One region of the Stenotrophomonas maltophilia group sp. vghtpe118 genome, then DNA from elsewhere that is predicted to be linked to it. Evidence: riboswitches for the same ligand, from Rfam matches in the RefSeq annotation. Region 1 holds a riboswitch; the other holds the start of a gene.
What was found. A riboswitch is a leader RNA that binds a small molecule or an ion and turns the genes downstream of it on or off. The one in region 1 is predicted to bind glycine.
Positions count from the first base shown of each region.

Region 1 (11,926 bases):
GACGATGTGGTTCTCGCCGGGCTTCGCCAGCAGCCGTGGGTTGGACCTGCAGTGCGTGCGCAAGCGTTCGGCGGCCTATACAGACCACGACAACCTGTTCCCGTCGGTGCTGGGCCTGATGCAGGTTAAGACGGCGCTGTACGAGCGCGACCGCGACGTGTTCGCCAACTGCGAAGGTTGAGGGGTGTTTGGCAGGGCTTGCAGCCCTGCACCTGCAGGGGCAACGGCAACGGCCGAAGCAACAGCAGAAGCGGGTTTCCTGAGGGGTGGCGGGGTGGGTCCGGTTGCGGGGGACGCTGCAAGTACGTCCATGTAAGCTCGGTCGCCGCATCCATGCGGCTCACGCCCCCGCAACCGGCCCCACCCCGCCTTCGACAGTTTTCCGCGATCTGTTGGAACGATCTTGGGGTCAGATCCGTTTTCCGGAAGAAAACGGATCTGACCCCATTTTGATTGTCGATACCTGACAGATGTGTCGACCAAGGTCGACACCTACCAACAGCCGCCACGATCTGTCAGACGTGGGGCGGTGTGGGCTTGCAGGACCGTTGGCGCCATGGATGGCGCCATCGAGCCCCCATGGATGGGTTTACAGCGTGTCCTGCAAGCCCACACCGCCGCGCCATCCCACGGATACCCCGCTGTTGCGGTTGCTTCGGCGGTTGCTGTTGCTTGTGCTCTGGCCTCTGCGGGTGCCGGGCGCCGCCCGGCCGACTTCCGCCACTTGCGGTGGCAGCGACGGCCCACTAGCCTTCGGCCGTCGTTCACCACCCAAGGACCGCCCGTGAAACACCGTCATCTCCTGCTGGCCTCGGCAATCGCCGCCGCCACGCTGGCCCTGGCCGCCTGCAAGAAGGAAGCTGCCCCAGGCACCGATACCGCCAGCAGCAGCGCTCCGGCCGGTGAAACCGCCGACCAGTTCGTGGCCCGCATCAATGCCGAATTCAAGGCCGCTTACCCGGAGATGACCTCGGCGCAGTGGCTGTCCTCCACCTACATCAACGGTGATTCGGAACGCATTGCGGCCAAGGCCAACGAGCGTTCGCTGACGCAGCTCAACAGCTGGATCGAACAGGCCGCCAAGTTCGACGGCAAGCCGATGAGCGAGGACAGCAAGCGCGCGATCCACCTGCTGAAGCTGATGTCCTCGATGCCTGCACCGCGCGACCCGGCCAAGCTGGCCGAGCTGACCCAGATCGCCACGCGCATGGAAGGCAGCTACGGTGCCGGCAAGTACTGCACCGATGCCAATGATCCGAACTCCTGCCGCCAGCTGGGCGAGCTGGAACAGGTGCTGGCGCGCAGCCGCGACTATGACAAGCAGCTCGACGCCTGGCAGGGCTGGCACAGCACCACCAAGAGCATGCGCGGCGACTACCAGAAGTTCGTCGGCCTGGTGAACGAAGGCGCCAAGGGCATGGGCTTTGCCGACGCCGGCCAGATGTGGCGCAGCGGCTACGACATGCCGCCGGAGCAGATCGGCCCGGAAACCGACCGGCTCTGGGAACAGGTCAAGCCGATGTACGAGCAGCTGCACTGCTATGCACGCGGCAAGCTGGACAAGACCTACGGCAAGGACAAGGCCGAAGTGGGCAACGGCCTGATTGCCGCGCACCTGCTGGGCAACATGTGGCAGCAGGACTGGTCGAACCTGTGGGACCAGCTGGAACCGTACCCGGGTGCCGGCAGCCTGGACATCACCGCTGCACTGGAAAAGCAGTACCAGGCCAACCTGAGCGCGGCGCTGGCCAAGGCCGGCAAGGACGCCAACGTGGCGGCCCAGTACAAGGCCCAGCGCGAAGCCGAACTGCGTACCGCCAAGCAGATGACCGAACGCGCACAGGACTTCTATGTGTCGCTGGGCATGCCGTCGCTGCCGCAGTCGTACTGGGAACGCACCCAGTTCATCAAGCCCGACGACCGCGATGTGGTCTGCCACGCCAGCGCCTGGGACATGAACATGGAAGGCGATGTGCGCACCAAGATGTGCATCAAGCCGAACGAAGAGAACTTCACCACCATCTACCACGAGCTGGGCCATATCTATTACGACCTGGCCTACAACCCGCTGCCACCGCTGTTCCAGGGCGGTGCCAACGATGGCTTCCATGAGGCGATCGGCGACACCATCGTGCTGGCGATGACGCCCAAGTACCTCAGCTCGATCGGCCTGGTCGATGCACCGACCGAGAGCCGCGAAGCGGTCATCAACAACCAGATGCGCATGGCGCTGTCGGGCGTGTCGTTCCTGCCGTTCGGGCTGATGATCGACCGCTGGCGCTGGGGCGTGTTCGATGGTTCGATCACCGCCGACAACTACAACAAGGCGTGGTGGGACCTGAAGGCCAAGTACCAGGGCGTGGCCCCGGCCAGCCCCCGTGGCGAGGAATTCTTCGATCCGGGCGCGAAGTACCACGTGCCGGGCAACACCCCCTACACCCGCTACTTCCTGGCCCGCATCCTGCAGTTCCAGTTCTACAAGGGCCTGTGCGATGCAGCCGGCTACAAGGGCCCGCTGCACGAGTGCACCTTCTACGGCAACAAGGAAGCCGGCCAGAAATACTGGGCGATGCTGAGCAAGGGTGCCAGCCAGCCGTGGCAGGCCACGCTGAAGGAGCTGACCGGCACCGACAAGCTCGATGCCGGCCCGATGATCGAGTACTTCACTCCGGTCAACGAGTGGCTGAAGCAGCAGAACGAAGGCCAGATGTGTGGCTGGCAGGCCAACGCGGCCCCGGCGGCGAAATGAGAAAAGGGGCGGATCCGCAAGGATCCGCCCCTTCTCCGTGTTGTAGAGCCGAGCCATGCTCGGCTCTACAGATTCGGCGCGATCAGCTGTCCTTCTTCGCCGCCATCGCCGCGGCCAGTTCCGCCTTGAATTCCTCGAAGGTCTGGCCCTTCTCTTTCGCTTCGGCGTGCGCGGCGTCGCGCAGCGCATCGGAGTACATCAGGCGCACCGGCGTGCCGTTGCGCTCGTGCAGTTCACCGGCCTGCATGATCAGCGCCAGTACCTGTGCGGCGGAGTCACTGTGGCCGGCGATACGGCCGTCCATGCCCAGCACCCATTCGCCGTCGCGGCGCACGACACCGGCCAGCAGGGTGCGCTGCGCGTCGCGCAGTTCGGCATGCGGCTCCACCGGCGAGGCCTGGGCAGCGGCCTTGTTGGCGGCCTGCTTTTCCTGGCGACGGCGCTGGTCGCGGCGGGTCTTGGAGCTGGTGGACATGGTGCAATACCGCTGCGAGGGGGGCGCAAGGATAGCGCACCCCACCCGCCACGCCGCTTCACACCCCCTCAATCCAGCACTTTGCCGTGCCGCCAGTAGCCCATGAAGCTGATCGCGCGGCGATCCAGCCCGCAGTCGCGGACCAGATGACGACGGATCGCCATCACCGCCGCTGCCTCGCCTGCCACCCAGGCATACAGCGGCCCGACCACGCGGGTATCGGCCTGTTCCCAGAGGATCTGCGTATCGACGTCGATCTCCTCCGGCGCATCGCCGGCAGCCACGCCCGAGGCCGCTGCCAGCCGCGCCTGCACCGCCTGCAACAGAGGCGCCCCGTACGCCGCGCGCCCGCGCGGCAGCCAGACCAGCTCGGCGGAAGCCGGTGCCTTCAGCGGCACCGCGTCGCCGGCCTGCGCCACTTCCAGCAGCGCCAGCGTACGCGGCGGATCCACCATGGCCGCCAGTTCCTCAAGAATGCCGGCCACCGCCGGTAACGCGGTTTCATCGGCCACCAGCAGCACCTGGCCGACGCCGGCCGGCGGCTTCCATTCCCAACCTTCGCTGCTGTCGGCACAGTCGGCATCGGGAGCCAGCAACACCACACGGTCGCCGGGGCGTGCATGGATGGCCCAGCGCGAGGCCGGCCCGGTCTCGCCATGCAGCACGAAATCAACATCGACTTCGCCCAGCTCTGCACGCAGCTGGCGGATGGTATAGGTGCGCATCGGCGGGCGCTGATCGTCCGGCAGCGCCCGGTAGCGGGGATACCAGTCCTCGCCGCTGGGCACCTGTGGCAGGTCCTGCCCGGGCAAGGGGAAGAATACCTTGATGCGCTGGTCCGGGCCTTCGGTCTTCATCCGCGCCACGTCGGCGCCGGTGAACACCATGCGGTCCAGGGAAGGGGAAAGAACGCGGCGCTCCTTCAGCGCCACCTCGAACAGGCGGTAGGTCTGCTGCGCAGCCATGGCGAAACCTCATGCAACGACATTGGGTCGGCTGGCTGTCGTGCACCCACGCACCGGCTGGCTGGAATGCCCAGCCTAGTCCGGCCGTTCCCTGCCGCAAGTGTTTCGGGCATCGCGGCCCACCCTACCCCTGCGCGCTGCTCAGTGACCCGTGCAGGCTGCCTGCGCCGCGCGCTCGCGCTGGTGTTCCCAGTACCAGAACACGAAACCGGCGCCGAAGAACGCCGCCTGGCCCAGTGCCAGGTGCAGCGGGCTGCCGCTCAGCAGTGGTGACACCACGCCGGCCACCACGGTGCTGATCATCAGCTGCACGAAGGCCTGCAGCGACGAGGCCAGGCCGCGCTGATGCGGGTACATGTCCAGCACCGCCAGCGCCAGGATCGGGAAGATCAGCGCCATGCCCATGCCACCCAGGAAGATCGGCAGTACCGCCCATGGCAGCACGAACTGTGGCGACAGCACCACGTAGCCAACGTTCAACAGCACTGACAATGCGCAAAGGCCGAAACCAATGGAGACCTGGCGGGTGGGCGTGGTGTGCCCGGCCATGCGCCCGGACAGGAATGAGCCGGTGGTCATGCCGCCGATGGTCGGGATGAACAACCAGGCGAAACCGCCCTCGCCCAGGTGCAGGTGCTGCATCACGAACACCGGCGCCGAGGAGATGTACAGGAAGATTCCACCAAAGCCGATGCTGCCGGCCAGCGCCAGGCGCAGGAAGCGTGGATTGAAACCGATGCGCACGTAATCACGCAGCAGCACGCGCGGCGACAACGGCACGCGCGCTTCGACGGGATGGGTCTCGGGCAGGTAGCGTGCAGTGGCCGCCAGCAGGACCAGCCCGAACACCACCAGGAACCAGAAGATCAGCGGCCACCCCGCGCCACTGAGCAGGATCCAGCCACCGATGATCGGCGCGATGGCCGGGGCGATGCCGAACAGCATGGACACCTGGCTCATCAGCCGCTGCGCGTCATGGCCGTGGTACAGATCGCGGATCACCGCGCGGCCGACGATCATGCCGACACCCGCCGACAGGCCCTGCAGCGCACGGAACGCCAGCAGCGTGGTCAGGTCGGTGGACAGTGCGCAGCCCACCGAGGCGCCGACGAACACCACCAGGCCACCGAGGATCACCCGCTTGCGGCCCCAGGCGTCGGACAGCGGACCGTGCGCCAGGCTCATCAGGCCGTAGAACAGCAGGTAGACGCTGATGGTCTGCTGCACCGCCACCTCGTCCACCGCCAGGCGCTGGGCCAGCTGCGGGAAGGCCGGGAAGATGGTGTCGATCGAGAACGGGCCGAACATGGCCAGGCCGGCAAGCAGCAGGGCCATGCGGCGGGTGGAGGGAGCAACAGCGGCGGTCATGGGAAAGGCGTCCGGCAGGGCCATGCGCGGCACGCACGGCGGGCGCCGGTCCCTGTCTGCAGGGAGGGCGCCAGATGAATTCGGGTATCTGGCCATCATAGGTGGGGATTGCGCCTGATGCCATGCAGCGATGCACAAAACGCACGTCCGGGCCATCGGCCATTCAGGCGCAGCGGCCAGGCCCGTAGACGGCCAGCGGGCCCGCAACGGGCTATAATCGGCGGGCAACACGGTGGGAGAAGCGGAACACCGCTGCCGAAGGCGCAACGCCCGTAATCGCTCAGGCCCGATACCACCCGTAACAGAACTCTGGAGAGACCGGTTCGATCCGGCGCCGAAGGGGCACGAAGCTGCGGTTTTCCGCGCTTCCAAACTCTCAGGCAAAAGGACAGAGGGGCGCCCCGCAGACCGCCGACCGGCGGCTTGTGCCCGTGCGTGTGCCCTTTCCTGACGGATCCTTCGCCATGTCCCAGAACACCCCTTCCCTGCGTGAGCTCGAGCACCACAATGCGTTCGTCGAGCGCCACATCGGCCCCAACGATGCCGAGATCGCGCAGATGCTCGACGTCGTCGGCCACGCGTCGCTGGATGCGATGACCGATGCCATCGTGCCGGCCAAGATCAAGTCGCCGGCGCCGCTGGCGCTGCCGGAGTCGATGACCGAAGTGCAGGCACTGGCGAAGATCCGCGCGATCGCCGACAAGAACACCGTGCTGCGCAGCTTCATCGGCCAGGGCTACTACGGTACCCACACCCCGAACGTGATCCTGCGCAACATCCTGGAAAACCCGGCCTGGTACACCGCTTACACCCCGTACCAGGCCGAGATCTCGCAGGGCCGCATGGAAGCGCTGATCAACTTCCAGACCCTGTGCGCCGACCTCACCGGCATGGAGATCGCCAACGCCTCGCTGCTGGACGAAGCCACTGCCGCCGCCGAAGCGATGACCCTGGCCAAGCGTTCGGCCAAGTCGAAGTCGGACACCTTCTTCGTGCACGACGCCGTGCACCCGCAGACCCTGGAACTGCTGCGCACCCGCGCAGAACCGATGGGCATCGTGCTGCGCGTCGGCACCCCCGCCGAAGCACTGGAAGCGGAAGCCTTCGGCCTGCTGCTGCAGTACCCGGACACCTTCGGCCAGATCGGCGATTACAAGGCCCTGGTCGAGGCCGTGCACGCACGCGGCGGCTTGGTGGCCGTGGCCACCGACCTGCTGGCGCTGACCCTGCTGGCCGCACCGGGCGAATGGGGCGCGGACATCGTGGTCGGCAACAGCCAGCGTTTCGGCGTGCCGTTCGGCTTCGGCGGCCCGCACGCCGCGTTCATGGCCTGCCGTGACGCCTACAAGCGCTCGATGCCGGGCCGCCTGATCGGTGTCTCCATCGATGCCCAGGGCAACCCGGCCTATCGCCTGACCCTGCAGACCCGTGAGCAGCACATCCGCCGCGAGAAGGCGACGTCGAACATCTGTACCGCACAGGTGCTGCTGGCGGTGATGGCCTCGATGTATGCGGTCTACCACGGTCCGGAAGGCCTGACCCGCATCGCCCGGCGCACCCACCGCCTGGCTTCGATCCTGGCTGCGGCACTGCGCAACGCCGGCGTGCAGGTCGGTGGCGACTTCTTCGACACCCTGCACATCACCGGCGTGCATGCCGATGAGATCCACGCCAAGGCACGCGCCGCCGGTTACAACCTGCGCGCGATCGACAGCGACTCGGTCGGCATCAGCCTGGACGAGACCGCCACCCGCGCCGACGTGGTCGCGCTGGCCACCGTGTTCGGCGCGCAGGCTGACGTCGAGGCGCTGGACGCCAGCACCGCCGACGCGCTGCCGGCCGGCCTGCTGCGCCAGTCCGCGTTCCTGACCCACCCGGTGTTCAACACCCACCACAGCGAGCACGAACTGCTGCGCTACCTGCGTTCGCTGGCCGACAAGGACCTGGCGATGGACCGCACGATGATCCCGCTGGGCTCGTGCACCATGAAGCTCAACGCCACCGCCGAGATGATCCCGGTGACCTGGCCGGAGTTCTCGCAGATCCACCCGCTGGTGCCGGCCGACCAGGCGCTGGGCTACAAGGAACTGATCGACACGCTGGAAGCGATGCTGGTCGAATGCACCGGCTACGACGCGGTCAGCCTGCAGCCGAACTCCGGCGCGCAGGGCGAGTACGCCGGCCTGCTGGCGATCCGTGCCTACCACCGCTCGCGCGGCGAAGGCCACCGCGACATCTGCCTGATCCCGGACTCGGCACACGGCACCAACCCGGCCTCGGCGCAGATGTGCGGCATGAAGGTCGTGGTGACCAAGACCGATGCCAACGGCAACGTCGACGTCGAGGACATCCGCCTCAACGCCGAGAAGTACAGCGACCGCCTGGCCGCGATCATGATGACCTACCCGTCCACGCACGGCGTGTTCGAGGAAGAGGTGGTCGAGATCTGCGAGATCATCCACAAGCACGGCGGCCAGGTGTACACCGACGGCGCCAACATGAACGCCCTGGTCGGCGTGGCCAAGCCGGGCAAGTGGGGTTCGGACGTTTCGCACCTGAACCTGCACAAAACCTTCTGCATCCCGCACGGCGGTGGTGGCCCGGGCGTGGGCCCATGCGCGGTCAAGGAGCACCTGGCCCCGTTCCTGCCGGGCAAGCTGGGTGACAACGGCCCGGTCGGCATGGTCAGCGCGGCCAGCTTCGGCAGTGCTTCGATCCTGCCGATCAGCTGGATGTACATCGCGATGATGGGCCGCGAAGGCCTGCGCAAGGCCACCCAGGTCGCGCAGCTCAACGCCAACTACATTGCCAAGCGCCTGGCCCCGCACTTCAAGACCCTGTACACCGGCCGTAACGGCCTGGTGGCGCACGAGTGCATCCTGGACGTGCGCCCGCTGGAGAAGACCAGCGGCATCGGCGCCGAGGACGTCGCCAAGCGCCTGATCGACTTCGGCTTCCACGCCCCGACCCTGAGCTTCCCGGTCGCGGGCACGCTGATGGTCGAACCGACCGAGAGCGAGTCGCTGCACGAGCTGGATCGCTTCATCAACGCGATGATCCAGATCCGAGAGGAAATCAGCGCGATCGAAGACGGCCGCCTGGACCGCGAGGACAACCCGCTGAAGAACGCGCCGCACACCGCCACCGCGGTGACCGCCAGCGAGTGGACCCACGCCTACCCGCGCGAACTGGCCGCCTTCCCGCTGGCCAGCCTGAAGCAGAGCAAGTACTGGCCGCCGGTGGCACGCGTCGACAACGTGTACGGTGACAAGAACGTGATGTGCGCCTGCATCCCGGTCGATGCCTACAAGGATGATGAAGTCGAGGCTTGATTCCTCACTGCATCGATAAAGAAAAACGGCCCGCGCAAGCGGGCCGTTTTCATGAGGGCGTGTGAACCAGGGTCCACACCCACAGTTACCCGATCACGGGTCCGGCATCTGTCCCAGGCTCAACTGCCACGATACGCCGAAGCGGTCCTGCACCCAGCCATAGCGGTTGCTGAAGTCGTAATCACCCACCGGCATCAACCAATGGCCGCCCTCGCCCAGCACGCGTGCCGCACGCTCGAACTGCTCGGCACCGGAACACTCGACGAACAGCGAGATCGACGGGCTGAAGGTGAAGTCGTGCACATCCAGGCTGTCGAAGCACAGGTAATGGGTGCCACCGAGCAGGAAGATGGCCTGGCGGACCTGTCCGGGTACGCCGGCGCCGGCCCCCTCGGGGTGGCGTTGCAGGGCCAGCAGGCGGAAATCGGCAAAGGCTTCGGCGTACAGGGCCAGCGCGGCCTCGGCCTGGCCGGTGAACATCAGGAAGGGACGGCTGCGCAGCATGCGGTACTCCTGGTCGACGGGCCGCTGGCGGCCCACACGATCAGGATGGCACGGCGGATGTATGCCGGCTGTAGAGCCGAGCCCGCGCTCGGCTGGCGACTACGCGAACAGCAGCCGACCACAGGGTCGGCTCTACAGAAACTACAGCAACCGCAGCCGACCGTAGGGTCGGCTCTACAGCTTCAGTCACGCCTCGCGCATGCGCCGGGCGATGGCGCTGCCGGCGGCGATGGTGGCGGTCAGCGCCACCATCGACAGGAACTGCAGGCGGGTGTGCGCCTCGCTCAACAGCAGGCCGAAGATCAGCGCCAGGATCGCCAGCGCGCAGCAGGTCAGCCACGGGAAACCGGCCATGCGGAACGGCAGCCGGGTACCCAGGCGATCGGCGCGGCGGCGCAGTACCAGCTGCGAAACCAGCGACAGCGTCCACACCAGCAGGCAGGTGGAACCGACGATGTTCAGCAGCACCGGCAGCACCCGGTCCGGGAACAGCAGTTCCATCACCGTGGCCGCAAAGCCGAACAGCACGCTGGCCAGCACGGCGATGACCGGCACCTGCCGCGGATCGGTCCAGCCCAGCACGGCCGGTGCTTCGCGGCGCTGCGCGAGCGAATACATCATGCGCGAGGCGCCGTAGAGGTTGGCATTGAGTGCCGACAGCAGCGCGATCACCGCGATCAGGGTGATCGCAGTGCCGGCGCCCGGAATGCGCGCTATGTCCAGCACGGCGGCGAACGGCGACTTCAGTGCTTCGCTGGTCCAGGGCACCACGGCGATGATCACGCTCAGCGAGCCGATGTAGAACACCAGGATGCGCCAGGCCACGGTACGGATGGCACGGGCGATGCTGCGTTCGGGATCTTCGGTTTCGGCCGCCGCAACGGCGACGATTTCGGTGCCGCCGAAGGCAAAAACGACAACCAGCAGCGCCGCACCGATCCCGGCCAGGCCCTTCGGTGCGAAACCGCCGTGTCCGGTGAAGTTGCTCAGGCCAGGTGAGGTGACCTGCGGCAGCCAGCCCATCAGCAGTGCCACGCCGATGGCAATGAAGGCCAGGATCGCCGCCACTTTCAGGATGGCGAACCAGAATTCGAACTCGCCGAAGTTCTTCACCCCGAGCAGGTTGATCGCAGTGAAGAACAGCATGAAGGCCAACGCAGCCATCGGCACCGGCACCACCGGCCAGACCGTGGCAAGCAACCCGGCCGCACCGACCGCCTCGGCGGCGATCACGATCACCAGCTGCACCCACCACAACCAGCCGACCGTGGCGCCAGCGGTGGCGCCCATGGCATCGGCGGCGTACACCGAGAACGCGCCGCTGGTCGGTTTGGCCGCCGCCATCTCGCCCAGTGCGTTCATCACGATGATCACCAGCGCGCCAGCGACCAGATACGAGACCAGAACGGCCGGACCGGCCGCCTGCACACCCACGCCCGAGCCGAGGAACAGGCCGGCGCCGATGGCACTGCCCAGGCCCATCATGATCAGCTGGCGGGGCTTGAGCGAATGTCCGAGGCGGGACGACGAAGCGGTCGGAATCGAATTGGGCATCGGCGGGGCTGGCGGCGGGCTACAGGGGCGACACCTTACCCTGTCCCAGGCCCGCGGGGATAGGCACAGCGCAGCAGGGGGCTCAGGCCAGTGCGGGCTCGCCGACGTTGCCGCCGATCCGGGCGCGATAGGCGCGCGGCGAGAAACCGGTTTCAGCCTTGAACTTGCGGGTGAAGGCGCTCTGGTCGCTGAAACCGCAGGCCTGCCCGATGCAGGCAATGCTGTCGTCGCCATGCAGCAAGTGCATGGCCATCTGGATCCGCAGCCGGGTCAGCACCTGCTGCGGGGTCATCTGGAACACCTTGCGGAAACTGCGCTCCAGCTTGGACAGCGAAAAGCCGGTGATGTCCAGCAGGGTCTGCATGCGCACGTTCTCGGCGTAGTGCGCGTTGAGGTGGGCCAGGGCCAGCCGCAGCTGCTCGTACTGGGCGCCCAGGCTGTCCTTCTGGCCCAGGTCGCGGGAAATGCCGATCAGGCCCTCGATGGCGCCATCGACCAGCAACGGGCGCTTGCAGGTCAGGCACCAGCCCGGTTCGCGGTTGGCGAACAGGTGCAGCTCCATCAGGTTCTCGATCACCTCGCCGGACAGCACGCGGGCGTCCTGGTCGACATAGTCCGCGCTGAGGCCGGTCGGGTAGATCTCGGCCGCTGTGCGCCCGATCACGTCCTTGCGCGCGCGCAGGCCCAGCCGTCGCAGCATGGTCTGGTTGACGTGGGTGTACCGCCCCTGGCGGTCCTTGATGAAGAACAGCACGTCCGGGATGGCGTCGAACAGGGCTTCGATGTCGGCGGGCTCGACTCGCATGGGGCAAGCATACCCGAGCCTGCTTTTGCCCGTACGTTCACCTTTGCCGGACCTGGGTTTAACGGGTTCGGTTCCAGTGTCGTGGTTCCCTTGATGATCCGGAGCCTCCCCCCCATGGCCGCCAGCAAGCCGACCGGCAAGCGCGCAACCGAAAACCACCCCCGCGGCAACGGC
Region 1 covers NZ_CP199672.1:1,596,013-1,607,938, forward strand. The annotation lists gene ACUDTM_RS07495 (phosphoethanolamine transferase) at 1-181, shown strand, start outside; gene ACUDTM_RS07500 (M2 family metallopeptidase) at 785-2,749, shown strand; gene ACUDTM_RS07505 (hypothetical protein) at 2,832-3,224, opposite strand; gene ACUDTM_RS07510 (siderophore-interacting protein) at 3,293-4,189, opposite strand; gene ACUDTM_RS07515 (multidrug effflux MFS transporter) at 4,331-5,557, opposite strand; glycine riboswitch at 5,857-5,959, shown strand; gene gcvP (aminomethyl-transferring glycine dehydrogenase) at 6,022-8,889, shown strand; gene ACUDTM_RS07525 (VOC family protein) at 8,983-9,393, opposite strand; gene ACUDTM_RS07530 (amino acid permease) at 9,580-10,947, opposite strand; gene ACUDTM_RS07535 (helix-turn-helix transcriptional regulator) at 11,030-11,752, opposite strand; gene ACUDTM_RS07540 (catalase) at 11,867-11,926, shown strand, end outside.

Region 2 (11,926 bases), 670 kb from region 1:
CCGGAGGCGCACGGCACATGCGTCTGTCACCCGGACGCGGTAAACAGGACATTGCCCATGTCCATCCGCAGGGAAGTTGATCATGCAGAGCACGCTCCAGGTAACGCTGTACGGCCCGCAGGGCGATACGCCGGCACTGCAGCTGCCGCAGATGGAAGGGCCCTCGGTGGCCATCCCGGAAGCGGTACTGCGCCGGCTGGTGTCCGATCTCTACACCACCCGTTCCCTGCTCAATCCCGAGCAGCTGGACGAGGCCCGGCAGGAGCTGGACCGCGTGCTGGAGCGCTGGGCCGACATCCACGAAGGCCTGCTGCTGGACGTGGAAGTGCATGGCAGATGAGCGACCTTGCACGGCGGCCACCGCGTGGGCTGCGCGGTCAGGCGCATCACTGAACCGCGCGCCCAGTTGCGGATGAAACATTTTGCACTGCGCAAAAGCTGTGCTATCAATAGATCCCATGAACGCAGCCGCCACCCGCTTTTACTGGTATTACTTTCCGAAGCCACTGGCGGAGGAAGGACTGCGCTCACCCTGAAGAAAGCTTCAGACGCATTCCCGAAAGCCGCCAGCGAACCTGGCGGCTTTTTTCATGCCGCCACGCTGGGGACCCCCAACGTTCCGGAGATCTCCTGCAATGCCCCCGCACACCGACGACCTGCGTATCCGCACCATCGAACCGCTGACACCGCCCGCCCAGCTGCTGGCGATGCTGCCCTGTGACGATGAGGCTTCCGACACCGTCAGCGCCTCGCGCGCGGCCCTGCACCAGATCCTGCACGGCCGTGACGACCGCCTGGCGGTGGTGGTGGGCCCGTGCTCGATCCACGACCCGAAGGCCGCCATCGAGTACGCCCAGCGCCTGAAGCCGCTGCGCGACGCGCTGGCTGGCGAGCTGGAAATCGTCATGCGCGTGTACTTCGAGAAGCCGCGCACCACGGTGGGCTGGAAGGGCCTGATCAACGACCCGGACCTGGACGGCAGCTTCAGGATCGACAAGGGCCTGCGCGTCGCCCGTGGCCTCCTGCGCGACATCAACAAGCTCGGCCTGCCGGCCGGTGTTGAATTCCTCGATGTGATCTCGCCGCAGTACATCGCCGACCTGGTGGCATGGGGCGCGATCGGCGCACGCACCACCGAAAGCCAGGTGCATCGCGAGCTGGCTTCGGGGCTGTCGTGCCCCGTCGGCTTCAAGAACGGCACCGATGGCAACGTGAAGATCGCCGCCGACGCGGTGGGTGCGGCATCCAACCCGCATCATTTCCTGTCGGTCACCAAGCAGGGTGGCACTGCCATCGTGTCGACCACCGGCAACCCGGATTGCCATGTGATCCTGCGCGGTGGCAAGCAACCGAACTACGACGCTGGCAGCGTGGCTGAGGCCTGCCAGGTGCTGGCCAAGGCCAAGCTGCCGGCGCGCCTGATGATCGATGCCAGCCATGCCAACAGCCTGAAGAACCCCGAGAACCAGCCGAAGGTGATCGACGACATCGCCGCTCAGATGGAAGACGGCGAACAGCGCATCGTGGGCGTGATGATCGAGAGCCATCTGGTCGGGGGCCGCCAGGAACTGGTGGAAGGCCAGCCGCTGGTCTACGGGCAGAGCATCACCGATGGCTGCATCGACTGGGACACCACCGTGACCGTGCTGGAGCGACTGGCTGCGGCCGTGCGTGCCCGTCGTGAAGTGAAGGTGTCCGAAGCGGCGTGAATGAAGCCGCCTGATGGCGGCACGTGTGTGGATGGCGGCCAGCGCCTGCGGGGGTGCGGCCGCGATCAGGGCCGGCCGGAGTTGGAGACCGGCCCATCTGCACCGGCGATGCGCCTGGCGCTGCGCATGAGCGACAGCGCCAGGTACATCGCCGGGGTGGTGCAGTCGATCCGCGCCCAGCATGGAACCCCAGGCGAACGCGAACCTCAATGCACTTCGTCGTGGTACACGAACTTCGGCATTTCCCAGCGGTAGTGGATCGCCATCAGGCGCAGCGCGAAGCCGCCGCCGAGGCAGCACAGGATCGCGGTGGCGTCGGCCACGCCCCACTGCAGCAGCAACAGATACGCCGCGCCGGTCAGCAGCGCGATGATCGCGTACAGCTCCTTCTGGAAGATCAGCGGCACCTCGTTGCAGAGGATGTCGCGCAGCACGCCGCCGAACGCCCCGGTCAGCATGCCGGCGATCAGCACGATCGGCATCGCATGGCCGGCTTCGCGCGCGATCGAGCAGCCGATCAGGGTGAAGGCGATCAGGCCCAGTCCGTCGAGTACCAGGAAGGTGCGGCGGAAGTGGTGCATCCAGCGTGCCACCCAAGTGGCGATCAGCGCCGCGCATACGGTGAACCCCAGGTACTCGGGATGCTTCACCCAGCCCAGCGGGTAGTGGCCGAGCAGGATGTCGCGCAGTGATCCACCACCGAGGGCAGTGACACAGGCGATCATGACCACACCGAACAGGTCCATGCGGCGGCGGCCGGCAGACAGTGCACCGGTCATGGCTTCGGCGGAAATGGCAATCAGGTAGATGATGGACAGCAGCATGGAACAGGCTCCGGGCGCGGTGGGGCCGGCCATGCGCAACTGCCACCACTGCCTGCGCAATGACGGGATGACGATGACCGGTGCCGCTCCCGCTGTCCTTTTGCCTGAGAGTTCAGCGGCGTTGGCCGCGTGCCCCTTCGGCGGATCGTCCCGGGCATGCCCGGTGACCTCTCTCCAGCTCGGCGAGTCGAATGCATGGTTGGTGGGATTCCAGCCCACCGGCCTGAGCGATCATGGGAGCCTGCGCCTTCGGCGGGCGCCAGCGCGGCGCCTCTCTCCTGCATTCGGGCGCCAGTATATCCGCTGCAGTGCAGCACGGCATAATCCAGGCATGGCCCCTTCCGCCCGCCCGTGGTTCCTGTACCTGCTCGAATGCCGCGATGGCAGCTATTACGCCGGCATCAGCACCGACGTGGACGCGCGTTTCGCCGCCCACCAGGCCGGCAAGGGCGCGCGCTACACCCGGGCCCGGCCACCGCTGCGCGTGCTGGCCGTGCGCGAATACCCGGACCGGGCCGCCGCCTCACGCGCCGAGTGGCAACTCAAGCAGCAGCCCCGCGAACGCAAGCTGGCCTGGCTGCAGGCGCCGGTCCTGTAGATCCACGCCACGCGTGGATGGGCTACCCGGCCCATGCGATGATCGCCCCGCGCCCAGAGCTGGAGACCCGGATGTCCACGATCGCCCTGCTGTTCGCTCTTTCCGCAGCAACGAGCCCTGCCGCCGACCCGGCCACCATCGCGGCCATCGAAGCCACCTGCCACGACTACGTCGACGGCCAGCTGGAGGCCGACCCGCAGCGCGTCGCCCGCTCCCTGCATCCGGACCTGGCCAAGCGCGCTGTGCTCGGCGATACACCCGACGAACGCCTGGGCCTGCGCCGGATGTCGAAGGAAGAACTGGTCTCGCTGACGAAGCAGGGCGCGTTGAAGACCCCGAAGGATCAATGGGATCGTCGCTGCACGGTGCTGGACGTGACCGGCAACGCGGCCTCGGTGCGGCTGGAGACCCCCTGGTTCGTCGATTACTTCCACATGGGGCGCTTCGACCAGCGCTGGGTCATCGTCAACGCGTTGTGGTATCCAAAGCCGAAGGCACAGTGAGCGATGCGTGCCGCCGGCAAAGCATGGATCTCCGTCGTCGTGCTGGTCGCCGGCATCGCGCTGCTGCCTGGCCTGCTGTACCTGCTCGGGCTGGCATTGGCAGGCGGTCGGCCGAAGCCGGCCGACCGTGCGCCCAGTGGTGTGGCTGCGTGTAGCAGCGAGCCACGGGCGGGATACCAGCCGATGAACCCCTGGCGCTTTACCGCCCAGTTCTTCGACAAGGACGCGATGAAGAAGGTGCCTGAAGTGGAGCGGGAGGCCTTCTGGATTGCCGGCGCTACCTGTGGCGGCAACCGCAGCGCGGCATGCTGCGCTGGCATCTCAGCAGTACCGCACTGACGATCTGGATCACCCGGCATTGGAGTGCCGCGCAGATTGCCGACACCGCGAGGAAGGAGGACTTCTGCCGGACCTGGTCGAAACGGCGGGTGTCCGGTGGCCCGATGAACCAGTAGATCCACGCCATGCGTGGAGGGTGTTGACGAGGTCAGAGCCCTTTCCTGCGGAAAGGGATCCGACCCCGTTGCGTGCAGCCCTACCGCCTTGGCCGCCGGTCGTCGCGGTCATCACCGAAGATGATGCGCGCACTGCGCTGGTAGCTCCAGTACGCGACCGCCCAGTTCAGCAGCACCACGATGCGGTTGCGGAAGCCGATCAGGAAGAACACATGCGCGGCCAGCCAGAACCACCACGCCAGCACACCCGACAACTGCAGGCGGCCCGAGTGCACGATCGCGGCCATGCGGCCGATGGTGGCGAGGTTGCCGTAGTCGGCGTACTTGAACGGACCGGGCTCGGGCTTGCCGTGCAGCCGTGCGCGGATCACCTCGGCCACGTATTTGCCCATCTGCTTGGCGGCCGGTGCCACACCGGGAACCGGCTTGCCGTCGGCCTGGCTCAGTGCGGCCAGGTCGCCGGCCACGAACAGCTCCGGGTGATCGGGCAGGGTCAGGTCCGGTTGCACCGGCACGCGTCCGGCGCGGTCCAGTGGCACGTCCAGCGTGCGCGCCAGCGGTGAAGCGGCCACGCCGGCGGCCCAGACCACGGTGCGCGCCGGTATGAACTGTTCGCCGAGCTTGAAGCCCTGGCTGTCGATGTCGCTCACCGGGGTTCCGGTCAGCACTTCCACGCCCAGCTTTTCCAGTTGGCGGCGCGCCTTCAGCGAAAGCACATCCGGGAACGAGGACAGCACGCGCGGCCCAGCCTCGACCAGCCGCACCCTGGCGCTGGCCGGGTCGATGTGGCGGAATTCGTTGCGCAGCGTGTGGCGCGCGATCTCGGCCAGGGTGCCGGCCAGTTCGACACCGGTGGGACCACCACCGACGATGGCGAAACTCAGCCACGCCGCCTTCTTCGCCGGATCCGGTTCAGCCTCGGCGCGTTCGAACGCCAGCAGCAGCTTGCGGCGCAGCGCGATGGCATCGTCCAGCGTCTTCAGGCCGGGCGCATCATCGGCCCACTGATCGTTGCCGAAGTAGGCGTGGGTGGCGCCGGTGGCCAGCAGCAGGCTGTCGTAGTCCAGCGTGCTGCCATCGGCCATGCGGATCTGCCGCGCCTGCTTGTCGATGGCCACCACTTCGCCGAGGCGGACTTCCACATTGCGCTGGTGGCCGAGGATGTGGCGCAGCGGTGCGGCGATATCCGGCGCGGACAGGCCGGCGGTGGCCACCTGGTACAACAGCGGCTGGAACAGGTGATGGTTGCGGCGATCGACCAGGGTGATGCGTATGCGCTCGCGGGCCAGGGCACGGGTGGCCCAGAGACCGGCAAAACCGCCGCCGACAACGACCAGGTGGGGAACGCGTTCGCGACTCATCGACTCACTCCAGTGGGGGCATCGGGGGAAGCGCCTGGCATCTTCGCACGGCGGCCACCTGTCACGTCAGCGCCGGCCCGGATCGGCGATACTCGGGTTCAGGCAACGGCCCGTGAGGAGCCCATGAGCGAACCGGAAAAGCGCATCGCCCTGTTGATCGACGCCGACAATGCGCCGGCCTCGAAGATCGACGAGGTCCTGGCGGAAGTCGCCCGCTACGGCGTGGCCAACGTGCGCCGTGCCTACGGCAACTGGAAGAGCCCGCGACTGAAGGGGTGGGAAGCGGTGCTGCATGAGTATGCGATCCGCCCGATCCAGCAGTTCGCCTACAGCAAGGGCAAGAACGCTTCGGACATGGCGATGGTGATCGATGCCATGGATCTGCTGTACGCGCGCAACCTTGATGGCTTCGCCATCGTCTCCAGCGATGCGGACTTCACCCCGATGGTGATGCGCCTGCTGACCGATGGCGTGAAGGTATATGGCTTCGGCGAGAAGAAGACGCCCGAGCCATTCGTCAATGCGTGCTCGAAGTTCACCTACCTGGAGGCACTGGGCCAGACCCATGCCAGCGTGCCGGATGCCGAACAGGCGTCCAGCGAGCAGGCCTCGAACGAGCCGGTGGCCAACGACGATGCCCGGCCACGCAAGAGCGGTGCGGAAATGCGCAGTGACACCCGGCTGGTGAAGATGCTGCGCCGTGCGGTGTCCGCGGCCGAGGGTGAGGATGGCTGGTCGCACCTCGGCCCGGTCGGCAGCCAGATCGGCAACCAGGCTTCGTTCGATCCGCGCAACTATGGCTACGGCAAGCTCAGCGACCTGCTGGCGGCGATCGGCCTGTTCGAGCTGAAGAAGGATGGCAAGTCCTCCTACGTGCGCGCGCTGCCAAAAAAGAACCGGTAGTGCCGGCAAAAGAACCGGTAGTGCCGGCCGCTGGCCGGCATGCTACAGACGCAAGATCCCGCATCCGGCACGCACACACCCGTAACGATCAGGCGTATCGTTGCCGCTCGCATTGCCAGCAAAGGAAACCCGCATGTTGAAGATCTGGGGCCGCCGCAATTCCAGCAACGTCCGCAAGGTGCTGTGGTGTGCTGAGGAAATCGGCCTGCCGTACGAATCCATCGAGGTCGGTGGCAGCCACGGCGGCACGCAGACGCCGGAGTACCAGGCGATGAATCCCAACGGCCTGGTGCCGGTGATCGAAGACCACGGCCTGCCGCTGTGGGAATCGAACGCCATCGTGCGCTACCTGAGCGCCCGCTACGCGCTGGGCACCCTGTACGCCGAGGACCCGATGGAACGCGCCCAGGCCGAGAAGTGGATGGACTGGAGCACTTCGCGGATGGCGCCGCTGTACAGCGACCTGGTCTGGGGCATCATGCGCACCGCGCCGGCCGACCGCGACGAAGCGCGGATCAATGCCGCCATCGTGCGCGCCGGTGACTACCTGGCGATGGCCGACGCCACCCTGGCCAGGCAGCCGTGGCTGTCGGGCGAGACGTTCGCGATGGGCGACATCCCGCTGGGCTCGCTGGTCTATGCCTGGTTCGAACTGCCGATCCAGCGACCGGAGCTTCCGCACCTGGCGGATTGGTATGCGCGCCTGCGCGAGCGGCCGGCCTACCAGCGCGGCGTGATGTCGCCGCTGACGTAAGCACTGCCCGGTACTGAAACGCAGCCGAGCACGGCTCGGCTCTAAGGTAGTGCCGAGCCATGCTCGGCAGTGCTCTACGGGATCAATACAGGTCCGTTGGATCCACATCCAGCGACCAGCGCACCTTGCGCGCTTCCGGCAGCGCATAAAGCTGCGGCACCAGCTGCGCGAGCACGCCATGCAAGGGTGGCCGCTGCGGCGCCGACAGCAGCAGCTGTGTGCGCTGGTAGCCCGCGCGCCGCGGCATCGGCGCCGGCATCGGGCCGTACGCCTCCACCACGTTCTGCTCGCCCAGCAGCTGCCGCGCAGCCAGCAGGAACGCATTGGCATGCTCCACCTGCTGCGCTTCGGCGCGCATCAACGCCAGGTGCGCGAACGGGGGGAACCCTGCGGCTTGCCGCTGGTTCAACTCGGCCTGCGCGAACGGGTGGTAGCCACCGCTCACCAGGGTTTCCAGCAGCGGGTGACCCGGGTGATGGGTCTGCAGCCAGACCTCGCCGGGGTCACGTGCACGCCCGGCGCGACCGGCCACCTGGATCAGCTGCTGCGCGAGTTTCTCACTGGCGCGGAAGTCAGCGGAGAACAGGCCTTCGTCGATGCCGACCACCACCACCAGGGTCAGCTTCGGCAGGTCGTGGCCCTTGGCCAGGATCTGCGTGCCGACCAGGATGCCGGGCTGGTCGCCCAGTTTCGCCAGCTGCTGTTCCAGCGCATCGCGGCGTGAGGTGGTGCCACGGTCGATGCGCACCACCGGGAAATCGGCGAAGGCGGCGGTGAGGTGTTCTTCCAGGCGTTCGGTGCCGATGCCCTGCGGCTGCAGCGCCAGGCTGCCGCAGGCCGGGCATGCCAACGGCGCCGGTTGGCGCGCGCCACAGTGGTGGCACTGCAGGCGTCGGCCGCCACCATGCACGGTCATCGGCGCATCGCAGCGCTGGCACGGCGCGGTCCAGCCGCAGTCGTGGCACAGCAGCACCGGTGCATAGCCGCGGCGGTTCTTGAACACCAGCACCTGCTGGCCACGCTGCAGGTGTTCGCCGATGCCGGCCAGCACATCGGCCGAGAGGCCATCGTGCAGCGGCCGCTTGCGTACATCGAGGATGCGCACGCGCGGTGGCCGTGCATCGCCGGCGCGCTGCTTCAGGCGCAGGTGCGTGTAGCGCCCGGCGTAGGCGTTATGCAGCGTTTCCAGCGAAGGGGTGGCACTGCCGAGCAGCACCGGAATGCCCAGTGCCTTGGCCCGGACCAGGGCGAAATCGCGCGCGTGGTAACGGATGCCGTCCTGTTGCTTGTAGCTGCCGTCGTGTTCCTCGTCGACGATCAGCAGGCCAGCCTGCGGCAATGGCGTGAACACCGCCGAGCGGGTGCCGACGATGACCCGTGCTTCGCCACGCGAGGCGGCCGCCCAGACGCGCGCGCGCTCGTTGTCGTTCAACCCCGAATGCAAGGCGTGCACGGCGATGCCCAGGCGGCCGCGGAAACGTGCCAGGGTCTGCGGGGTCAGGCCGATTTCCGGCACCAGTACCAGCGCCTGCCTGCCCTGCGCCAGGCAATGGATGATCGCCTGCAGGTAGACCTCGGTCTTGCCGCTGCCGGTCACGCCGTCCAGCAGGAACGGCTGAAAGCCGTCGGCAGCGTTGATCGCAGCCACCGCCCCGGCCTGGTCCGGGTTGAGCGTGGGGCCGGGCAGCGGCTGCGCATGCTGCGGTGCCACCGTCATCGCCACGCGCTCGGCCAGCGCGCGCTTGGCCAGGCTGCGTGCAGCGGTGCGCCAGTCGGCCATGCGTTCGCCGAGCACGTCCTCATCCACGATCGCTCCGGCCAGCAGCTCGGCCAGCTGCCGCGGACGGCTGCCGGCGCGCAGCTTTTCGCGCTGGGCGTGGCCTTCGGTGGTCAGCTGCCAACCCCAGTGATGTGTGTCGGGCAGGGCCTCGCCATGGCGCAGCGGTCCGGGCAGGGCGGTGCTCAGCACCTCACCCAGCGGCGCATGGGTGTAGCGCGCCAGCCACTGCAGGCTCTGCCAGAGTTCGCCCTGCAGCAGCGGCTGCCGGTCGCACCAGGCCAGCGCCTGGCGCAGTCCCTGGCCGTCGTCGGTCTGGCCGTGGCCAGCCACCACGCCGACCAGCTCGCGGTTGCCGAACGGCACCTTCAGGCGGCAGCCGACCGCGGCCGTGGGGCCATCGCCCTCCGGCGACAGGTAGTCGAACAGGCGCGGCAGGGGGACGGGCAGGGCGACCTGCAGGGTCGGAATGGGCGAAAGCATCGGGCCAGTGTAACGGGCCATGCGCGCGCGAATGGCAGGGGAGACGTGCCCGGGCGACGACCGCTGAATCATAAATGTCACCTAAATATCGGTGTCCATTGGAGATTCAGTCTTATCCACATGTTCTGTGGATAACGTTGTGCGTTACCGGTCGGCGGCAACCCAGGAGGCCGATGGCGACGAGCTCACGCTTGTGTTGGTCAAAAAATCGCCACACTTGAAAGGCATTCAAAATCAACAACTTGAGTGTGAAACATTGCTGAAACAGAGTGAATTCAGCTGCATGCCGCAATTTCCCGCGCGGGGAGCGTGGTGCTGTGCACAACCTGCAGCACGAAGTGCCTGTGGGCGCAAGTCCTACGGGTGCCGATGGGCTGCCGCTATCATGCCGGCAGACCTTTGGAGTGACCGATGACGGCTGTGCCCGCCCCTGTTTCCTCGACCGCGGCCGGCGCGCTGTCGGCGTTCCTGCGTGGCGTCGAACGCCGCGCCCTGGTGGTGGCTGAACTGCAGTGCGGCGATGCCGCGCGTGCCGAGCAGACCCTGGTGGCAGTGATGCGCGCGTTTGCGGCGGTCGCCAGCGACCTGCCGATGGCGCAATGGCCGACCCGCTTCTGGACCCTGCTGGGCCAGCGCCAGGCGCTGCGCGAGCCGGCGGGCGGGCAGTGGGCGCCGTCGTTGGCCGCGTTGGGCGCGATGCCGCCACTTCCACGACTGGCGCTGCTGCTGCGGGTGGGCGGCAGCCTGGACGAGGGCATCGCCATGCGCGTGCTCGACCAGGACGAGGCCGGCTACCAGCACCTGCTGGCCGATGCCTGCCCGCGTGACGCCCAGGGCCGGCCCGATGCCGTGGCCTGGCGCCAGTTGGCCGAGCAGGTACAGGCGCGTGTCCGTGACCTGCCGGCCGCGCGCCTGCAGCAACTGCAGCAGCCGGCCGCACCCACCACCCACAATGAAGCACCGGCCTCCAGCTGGCGCGCACCGCAGCGGGACGAGCGTGCGGCCGCCAACGCCAAGCGCCGTCGGGCGAGTGCCAAGCCGCGCTGGCGCGGTCCGCTGATCCTGTTGGCGACCGTGGCGGTGCTGCTGGCCGCGGCGCTGGGTTGGCGCTACCTGCAGGGACATTCGTTCGGCAGCGATGCACCCTTGCCGGAGGGCGTGGTGGGCGAAGCCGGTCCGGTGACCGTGGAAGCCCTGCCAGCGAGCAAGGTCGACGCCACACCGGACGCGGGCCAGGCGCAAGCCAATGATGACGCAGCGATGCTGGCAGACCGCGACTACCCGCTGGTCGCCGATGCCGACCTGTACGCGTGGATTGCCGCGGGCGGCCCGCTGCCGGTGGATGAATCGCAAGCCAAGCCGAGCCGGCCGGAGCCGGCCAGTGCCACGCTGGAAACGGCTGCCGCCGATGAATAAGTCCGTGCTCGCCAGCCTGCTGCTGGCCCTGCCGCTGTCGCTGTCCGCCGCACCGCAGCCGTTGAGTGTGCCGTTGCCGCCACCAGTTCCGGGCAGTTCGCCGGCCACGCCGGCGTCGGCCGCTGCAACAGCACCTGCGGAATTCGCCCAGCTGGATACGCAGCAGCAGCGACAGCGCCGTGCCGACTACGCCGCCTGGCGCGCATTGCCGGAAGCAGAGCGCGAGCGCATCCGTCAGGCGGCTGCGCGCTTCAATTCGCTGCCGGCCGATCAACAGCAGCGCATGCGGCAGCAATTCCAGGCGCAGGATCAGGCGTTCCGCGACGGATGGCGGCTGGGCCCGCAGCTGGGCCTGGAATTCCCCAAGCTGCACGGACTGTTCGGATTCGTGCCACCGGAGCAACGCGAGACCGCGCTGGCCGTGCTGCGCCAGCTCAACCCGGCGCAGCTGGCCCAGCTGGCCCTGGTCGCGCAGCGCACGCCGCCGCAGGAACGCGACACGGTACGCAGCGCCTTCCTCGCCGTGCCCGCCGCCGAGCGCGACAGCTGGCTGAAGCGCCAGGCCGGCCAGTAGAAAAGGGGACGGAGGGGATTAAGTCGCATTCGGCACTGACTGGCCTGATACGACTTAATCCCCTCCGTCCCCTTTTTTGTGTGGGGCGGCTGAAACCCAGCATTCACGCCATGTCATGGGAATGCAGGCGCCGCCCGCGTAAGATGGGCGCCCGCAACCCGGTGCCTGTGCCCTTCGCGCGCAACCGCAGTTCGCGTCAAGCACCTTATGTCTACTGCAACCTCCACGCCGCGCTTCAGCAAGGAAGTCGGCGCCACCGGTCTGCTCGCCCTGCCGCTCGTGCTGGGCCATGTGTCCACCGGTCTGATCTCCTTCGTCGACAACGTGATTGCCGGCCACCACGCTACGGCGACCCTTGCCGCAGTCACCATCGGTACGGCGCTGTTGTGGCTGCCGATGTTGATTCCGATCGGCACCCTGATCTCGCTCACCGCCTCGGTGTCGCAGCTGCATGGCGCCGGCCGCGAGCGCGAGATCGGCCCGCTGTTCCGCCAGGCACTGTGGCTGGCGCTGGGGCTGGGGCTGATCATGTTCACCTTCCTCACCGTGGTGCCGCCGCTGCTGCCGGC
Region 2 covers NZ_CP199672.1:2,270,977-2,282,902, reverse strand. The annotation lists gene ACUDTM_RS10450 (hypothetical protein) at 83-340, shown strand; gene ACUDTM_RS10445 (3-deoxy-7-phosphoheptulonate synthase) at 636-1,709, shown strand; gene ACUDTM_RS10440 (trimeric intracellular cation channel family protein) at 1,916-2,533, opposite strand; glycine riboswitch at 2,618-2,721, opposite strand; glycine riboswitch at 2,735-2,824, opposite strand; gene ACUDTM_RS10435 (GIY-YIG nuclease family protein) at 2,865-3,131, shown strand; gene ACUDTM_RS10430 (nuclear transport factor 2 family protein) at 3,203-3,634, shown strand; partial or broken gene ACUDTM_RS10425 (hypothetical protein) at 3,638-4,089, shown strand; gene ACUDTM_RS10420 (NAD(P)/FAD-dependent oxidoreductase) at 4,170-5,450, opposite strand; gene ACUDTM_RS10415 (NYN domain-containing protein) at 5,574-6,353, shown strand; gene ACUDTM_RS10410 (glutathione S-transferase family protein) at 6,487-7,107, shown strand; gene ACUDTM_RS10405 (primosomal protein N') at 7,190-9,367, opposite strand; gene ACUDTM_RS10400 (hypothetical protein) at 9,779-10,783, shown strand; gene ACUDTM_RS10395 (DUF3106 domain-containing protein) at 10,776-11,357, shown strand; gene ACUDTM_RS10390 (MATE family efflux transporter) at 11,565-11,926, shown strand, end outside.
Region 2: linked by a shared signal. The riboswitch ahead of ACUDTM_RS10440 (trimeric intracellular cation channel family protein) and the one ahead of gcvP (aminomethyl-transferring glycine dehydrogenase) in region 1 are both predicted to bind glycine.